One region of the Bacillus sp. M13(2017) genome, then DNA from elsewhere that is predicted to be linked to it. Evidence: a T-box and tRNA genes for the amino acid it is inferred to sense, from the RefSeq annotation. Region 1 holds a T-box; the other holds one or more tRNA genes.

The links. The T-box of region 1 lies ahead of CGQ22_RS20665 (tryptophan--tRNA ligase). A T-box ahead of a tRNA ligase gene usually reads a tRNA of that ligase, here a tRNA-Trp.
Region 2: it encodes a tRNA-Trp, which carries the amino acid that the T-box ahead of CGQ22_RS20665 (tryptophan--tRNA ligase) is inferred to sense. The anticodon was not compared.

Annotation. Positions count from the first base shown of each region.
Region 1 covers NZ_KZ268509.1:42,124-45,506, forward strand. Annotated here, with positions in the region: gene CGQ22_RS20655 (AI-2E family transporter) at 1-408, shown strand, start outside; gene CGQ22_RS20660 (1-deoxy-D-xylulose-5-phosphate reductoisomerase) at 438-1,595, opposite strand; T-box leader at 1,734-1,941, shown strand; gene CGQ22_RS20665 (tryptophan--tRNA ligase) at 1,986-2,984, shown strand; gene CGQ22_RS20670 (NUDIX hydrolase) at 2,993-3,383, opposite strand, start outside.
Region 2 covers NZ_KZ268518.1:485-3,867, forward strand. Annotated here, with positions in the region: tRNA gene CGQ22_RS27470 (tRNA-Tyr) at 1-12, shown strand, start outside; tRNA gene CGQ22_RS27475 (tRNA-Gln) at 24-98, shown strand; tRNA gene CGQ22_RS27480 (tRNA-Lys) at 103-178, shown strand; tRNA gene CGQ22_RS27485 (tRNA-Leu) at 193-273, shown strand; tRNA gene CGQ22_RS27490 (tRNA-Gly) at 303-377, shown strand; tRNA gene CGQ22_RS27495 (tRNA-Leu) at 394-482, shown strand; tRNA gene CGQ22_RS27500 (tRNA-Arg) at 486-559, shown strand; tRNA gene CGQ22_RS27505 (tRNA-Pro) at 570-643, shown strand; tRNA gene CGQ22_RS27510 (tRNA-Ala) at 660-732, shown strand; tRNA gene CGQ22_RS27515 (tRNA-Ser) at 753-845, shown strand; tRNA gene CGQ22_RS27520 (tRNA-Ser) at 901-993, shown strand; tRNA gene CGQ22_RS27525 (tRNA-Met) at 1,015-1,091, shown strand; tRNA gene CGQ22_RS27530 (tRNA-Asp) at 1,095-1,170, shown strand; tRNA gene CGQ22_RS27535 (tRNA-Phe) at 1,179-1,254, shown strand; tRNA gene CGQ22_RS27540 (tRNA-Thr) at 1,264-1,336, shown strand; tRNA gene CGQ22_RS27545 (tRNA-Trp) at 1,343-1,413, shown strand; tRNA gene CGQ22_RS27550 (tRNA-Ile) at 1,424-1,500, shown strand; tRNA gene CGQ22_RS27555 (tRNA-Asn) at 1,509-1,583, shown strand; tRNA gene CGQ22_RS27560 (tRNA-Glu) at 1,585-1,656, shown strand; gene CGQ22_RS27565 (CBS domain-containing protein) at 1,786-2,205, shown strand; gene CGQ22_RS27570 (DUF3965 domain-containing protein) at 2,527-3,383, shown strand, end outside.

The DNA of each region.
Region 1 (3,383 bases):
ATTATCGTTAGCTTATTTATCGGTATTATGCTATTAATTGGTTACCTTATTATCGGTATTAAATATGCGGTACTACTCGCTATTTTAGCGATGATTGTAAATATCGTTCCGTACGTAGGCCCAATCATTGCAATTACACCAGCTTTAATTATCGCATTTATTGACTCGCCAGCAATGGTTTTAAAGGTAATTATCGTAATGATGGTCGTACAATTAGCAGAAGGTAAATTTATTTCTCCGCAAGTCATGGGTAAAAAGTTAGATATTCACCCGATTACTATCATTTTTATTATTTTAACTGCCGGAAATTTATTTGGAATTATGGGGATTATTTTAGCAATTCCAGGGTATGCAATATTAAAAGTGTTAGTTACGCACGGATATCGATTTGTTAAGTTGAATACGTGAAAAAAAGAGCTAAAACAGTGGGAACTGTTTTAGCTCTTTTTTATTAACAATTCATTTGCATATTGGCGCGCCCATTGATCCGCTTCTAATATAGCATCTAGTGAAGGATCTTTTACGTTATGATGAGCTTCAACTGTTTTGTAAATTGTTTTTTCAATATCGAAAAAGGCAATTTCATTTTTTAAGAATAGTGCATTTGCAATTTCATTTGCTGCGTTTAATACAGCAGGAGTAGTGCCACCAATTTTGCCACATTCATATGCGTATTGTAGACAAGGGAACTTCTCTAAATCTGGTTTTTCAAAATGTAAACTACCAATTTCTAATAAATTTAATTTTTCATAGGAAGAAGGTAGCCGAGTAGGGTAGTGAAACGCATATTGAATTGGCATTCTCATATCAGGAGCACCGAGCTGCGCAATAACTGATCCATCAATAAACTCTACTAAAGAATGAATAATACTTTCTTTATGAATCATTACATCAATTTTTTCATAAGGAATATCAAATAGCCATCTTGCTTCCATTACTTCGAATCCTTTATTCATTAATGTGGCAGAATCAATCGTTAGTTTTGCCCCCATTAACCAGTTTGGGTGCTTTAAAGCATCTTTTGCTTGTAAAGTTTTCATTTCTTCACGTGTTTTATCACGGAATGCACCGCCAGAAGCTGTAACGATTAATTTCTCAATTTCTTTATTATTTTCGCCGTTTAAACATTGGAAAATAGCTGAATGTTCGCTATCGACTGGAATTAAACGACATCCGTTTTGCTTGGCCAGTTCAGTTACGATATGACCAGCTGCAACTAACGTTTCTTTATTAGCGATGGCAATATCTTTCTTCGCCTTTAATGCTTCAATCGTTGGAAGTAGTCCGGAAACTCCGACAACAGAACTTAATACAAGATTTGAATCAGGGTGAGTAGCTACCGCAATTAAGCCATCAGTTCCGTATGTGATTTTTGTATTCGCTGAAATACGCGTACGAAGCGTGTCTGCTAAGTCTTTTGTTGCAACGCTTACAATACGAGGTTGAAACGTTTTGATTTGTTGCTCAAGAAGATCGATATTATAATTTGCGGTTAAACCGACGATTTTGAAATGTTCAGGATGAGCTGAAACGACATCTAATGCAGATGTGCCGATGGATCCTGTGGAACCTAAAATGGATATATATTTTACCATGAAAAAACCTCCAAAGTTGTTTCGAATATTTCTGCAAACCTATATATCATTAGACAATTGAAGTGGAAATTCCTGCTATATAAAATAGAAAATTCGGGTTTGTTTAGAAGTGAAATGTGATAAACTGTAAAAAATAACGAAAAAGCAATGAAAGAGAAGAGTACATATTCGAAACTTTTCAGAGAGCTGATATGTGGTGAGAATCAGTAAGGGATGAATATGGAATGGACTCTGGAGCTTCTAACTGAAATGAGTAGGTAAAGACGCTTACTTCACGTTATTGAAGTATGAAGTGAGCTAATGATAGCTAATTAAGGTGGTACCGCGGGAGTCTCTCGTCCTTTTTTAAGGATGAGGGGCTCTTTTTATTTTGAGAAAGGAGGAGTTAGTGTGAGTGAAAAAATAATGTTAACAGGAATTAAGCCGACAGGTTATCCGCATTTAGGAAATTATATTGGTGCGATTAAACCTGCATTACAAATGTCAAAGAATAATGAAGGAAAAGCATTGTACTTTATAGCTGATTATCATGCATTAAATGCTGTGCATGATCCGAGTCAGTTTAGTAGTTATACGAAAGAGGTAGCAGCTACTTGGCTATCGCTTGGACTTGGAGAAGATGTGATTTTTTATCGACAAACGGAAGTGCCGGAGATTCTAGAATTAGCTTGGATTTTAGCTTGCCTAACTCCGAAAGGTCTTATGAACCGTGCTCATGCGTATAAAGCGAAGGTGGAGCAAAATAAAGAAGCAGGGTTAGAGGTCGATGCGGGAGTGAATATGGGGTTATACACGTACCCGATTTTAATGGCAGCTGACATATTATTATTTCAAGCTACTCATGTACCAGTTGGAAAAGACCAAATTCAGCATATTGAAATTGTTCGTGATATTGCGACGTATTTTAATCATACATTTGGCACGACATTTACACTTCCAGAGTATGTCATACAAGAAGAAGGAGCTATTTTACCTGGTCTTGACGGAAGGAAGATGAGTAAAAGTTACGGAAATGTGATCCCATTATTTGCAGAGCAAGAAAAACTACGAAAATTAATATTTAAAATCAAAACAGATTCTTCACTTCCAAATGAACCGAAAGAACTAGAAACCTTATTTACAATTTATAAAGAATTTGCGACAGAAGACGAAGTACAGTCATTACGTGAAAAATATGAGACTGGAATCGGATGGGGCGATGTTAAAAAAGAGTTATTTCGCGTTGTAGATCGTGAGTTAGCTGGACCTCGGGAGAAATACGCAATGTATATGAATGAGCCAAATTTATTATATGAAGCGTTAGAAAAAGGTGCTGAGCGGGCACGTGCTATTGCGAAGGTAAATTTAGCGGAAATTAAAAAGCAGATTGGATTTGAGAGGGAACGTTAAGCGTTCCCTTATTTTTTTAGATAATCTGTAATAATCCTCTCAATAACAGGAGGAAGATTATTAGGTAATTTATCAAGTGAAAAGAAGCGTAGTTCTTTTGATTCACTTTGATCGCATACAAGTTCACCATGAAATTCTCGGCAAATATAAACAACGAGTACACCGTGTACTTGATCGCCGTTTGGATAGATTTGAAAGAAGTCTGGCCCTGAGTATGTACGGAATAGTTCTGGATTTTTAATAATAAGTCCAGTTTCTTCAAACACTTCTCGTTTTAAAGCATCTTCTAACGTTTCGTTATATTCTAGGGCACCACCAATAATGCCCCAGCGTTTAAAATCTGTACGGAGTTGCAGCAATACTTCATCTTTTTCATTTAATATAATGGCGTGTGATCCT
Region 2 (3,383 bases), on a different contig from region 1:
CCCCCTCCACCATTCTTAATTAATGGGCTATAGCCAAGCGGTAAGGCAACGGACTTTGACTCCGTCATGCGCTGGTTCGAATCCAGCTAGCCCAGCCATTAAGAGCCATTAGCTCAGTTGGTAGAGCATCTGACTTTTAATCAGAGGGTCGAAGGTTCGAGTCCTTCATGGCTCACCATTTTAATGAAATATGCGGGTGTGGCGGAATTGGCAGACGCACTAGACTTAGGATCTAGCGCCTTTGGCGTGGGGGTTCGACTCCCTTCACCCGCACTTTTAATAAAATAACTCATACATGTCTTGCGGAAGTAGTTCAGTGGTAGAATACAACCTTGCCAAGGTTGGGGTCGCGGGTTCGAATCCCGTCTTCCGCTCCAATTTTCAATATGACATGCCGGGGTGGCGGAACAGGCAGACGCACAGGACTTAAAATCCTGCGGTGGGTGACCACCGTGCGGGTTCGACCCCCGCCCTCGGCACCATATGCGCCCGTAGCTCAATTGGATAGAGCGTTTGACTACGGATCAAGAGGTTAGGGGTTCGACTCCTCTCGGGCGCGCTTTTATTAACGGGAAGTGGCTCAGCTTGGTAGAGCACCTGGTTTGGGACCAGGGGGTCGCAGGTTCAAATCCTGTCTTCCCGATATTCCCAAAAAACATGGGGCCTTAGCTCAGCTGGGAGAGCGCCTGCCTTGCACGCAGGAGGTCAGCGGTTCGATCCCGCTAGGCTCCACTTTATTTAATATATGTCTCGGAGGTATACCCAAGTTCGGCTGAAGGGATCGGTCTTGAAAACCGACAGGCGGTGAGAATCGCGCGGGGGTTCGAATCCCTCTACCTCCTCCATTTTTTCTTTAATGGTTTAGACATATAATAATAAAATATTTATTTTTTCCTTCATGGAGGTATACCCAAGTTCGGCTGAAGGGATCGGTCTTGAAAACCGACAGGCGGCGAGAGTCGCGCGGGGGTTCGAATCCCTCTACCTCCTCCATTTTTTAAAACTTTATATTGTCGCGGGGTGGAGCAGCACGGTAGCTCGTCGGGCTCATAACCCGAAGGTCGCAGGTTCAAATCCTGTCCCCGCAACCAAATGGTCCCGTGGTGTAGTGGTTAACATGCCTGCCTGTCACGCAGGAGATCGCCGGTTCGACCCCGGTCGGGACCGCCATTTATGTTGGCTCGGTAGCTCAGTCGGTAGAGCAGAGGACTGAAAATCCTCGTGTCGGCGGTTCGATTCCGTCCCGAGCCACCATTTTTTTATGCCGGCTTAGCTCAATTGGTAGAGCAACTGACTTGTAATCAGTAGGTTGGGGGTTCAAGTCCTCTAGCCGGCATCATTTAGGGGCATAGTTTAAAGGTAGAACTGAGGTCTCCAAAACCTCCAGTGTGGGTTCGATTCCTACTGCCCCTGTAAAGTATATGGGCCTATAGCTCAGCTGGTTAGAGCGCACGCCTGATAAGCGTGAGGTCGATGGTTCGAGTCCATTTAGGCCCACCATATATTATTCCGCAGTAGCTCAGTGGTAGAGCTATCGGCTGTTAACCGATCGGTCGTAGGTTCGAGTCCTACCTGCGGAGCCATGGCCCGTTGGTCAAGTGGTTAAGACACCGCCCTTTCACGGCGGTAACACGGGTTCGAATCCCGTACGGGTCATACAAAAAAGAGTCAGCATTATGCTGGCTCTTTTTTATTTTGTTAATCCTTTTTATTACGTTACTTTCCAGAAATAAATAAAGGAATTTTGGAAAAGCTATGGTATGTATAAAAAGGAGGAAATAAATAATGACACGAGTTAGAGACTTAATGAGTACCCATATTGTACATTGTACACCGCTAGACAATGTATATGAGGCAGCTGTTAAAATGAAGGAAGAATCAGTTGGATTAATTCCAGTTGTTGAAAATGAGCAAGTTGTTGGGCTTGTTACTGATCGTGATTTAGTCGTTCGAGGGATTGCTGAAAAACATCCTGGATCTAATAAAATTACAAATGTGATGACAACAAATATTATCTCAGTTTCTCCAAATGATTCTATTGAAAAAGCTACAGAGCTAATGGCACAGCATCAAATTAGACGATTACCAGTAGTTGATAGTGGTCAACTTATTGGCATGTTAGCACTAGGAGATTTAGCTATAAGGGAATCAGCAGATGATCAAGCTGGATTTGCCTTGAGTGAAATCTCAGAGCGTACAGAGTAAATTGAAACTTTAATTAACCGAGAGTTTAATGGTCACTCATAAAGAGCTAAATTATATATAAATTTCAGATACATTATTCTAGCATATATGGATTAAACTAATATGTTAGCGTGATGTATCTGAGACATTATATAATAAGGATACGGTTAATAATTTCGACATTTTTTTAAAATTTGTTATTCTTAATTTTTAATAAGAGAAAAGATGATATACTGATAGATATAAGTATTATGATAGATTTTGAATATAACAATATTAATTTTTAGTGGTGCGATAATAAATTAATATTTCCTACATAGATGAAAAGGGAAGGGGAATTATATGAAGGCTGTACAGGGCGATCCAAATTGGAATTTGGTTACAGATACATATATAGAACCAAATAATTTCGCTGAATTATTTTCTTTGCTTGTACCTTGTCACCCAAAAGGTGAGGGGAAAGAACGAACTATATTAGTATGGAAAGAGAAAGAATTTTATAAAGAAGAAAATTTAGCGGCATTTATCGTATATGGCATGAATAAAGCAAAGAAATTACCGCAGTTTCATAAAGATGAAATTCCAACTTTAGTGCGTATTCTTCGCTTATGCCAAGAGATTGGTTGGTATGAAGAGGCAAATGATTTTATGATAGCGCAAGGATTAGCTGAGTTTGTTCATACTTCATTGGAATATGAAACATGGGATCTTTTGACGCAATCAGTTGCTTTAAATTATTTAATTATTAAATATCGTATAGGTGAATTGACAGATAGGGATATTGAAATTTGGGATAGAGTTAAATTTAATGAGAAGTGTATAACCGATTGTAAACATTTATTATCTCATAAAGAAGTATTGGAATTTACATTCTTTTATATGTGCAAGAGAGCGAAATCATTATCAAAAGAGCAATTAAATAGTGATATGATGAGTTTAGCAATGTATTGTAATACTTTTGTATATGATTTGTATACACATGATTTATTACGGAAATATCGTAAGTGTACAGATTTCCTATCATATTATGGACCTAGTCAGGCAGTTTTAGCATGTCAAAGAGCTGTATTATCTCAAATTTCCGATCGCTTAGACCCATTAAAGACAACGCATGTAGATGATTATTTATATGTGATGAAAGAAATGATGGAGCATATGACGATAGGAGTAATGGATCGATACGGTCATTTTATTGGAAA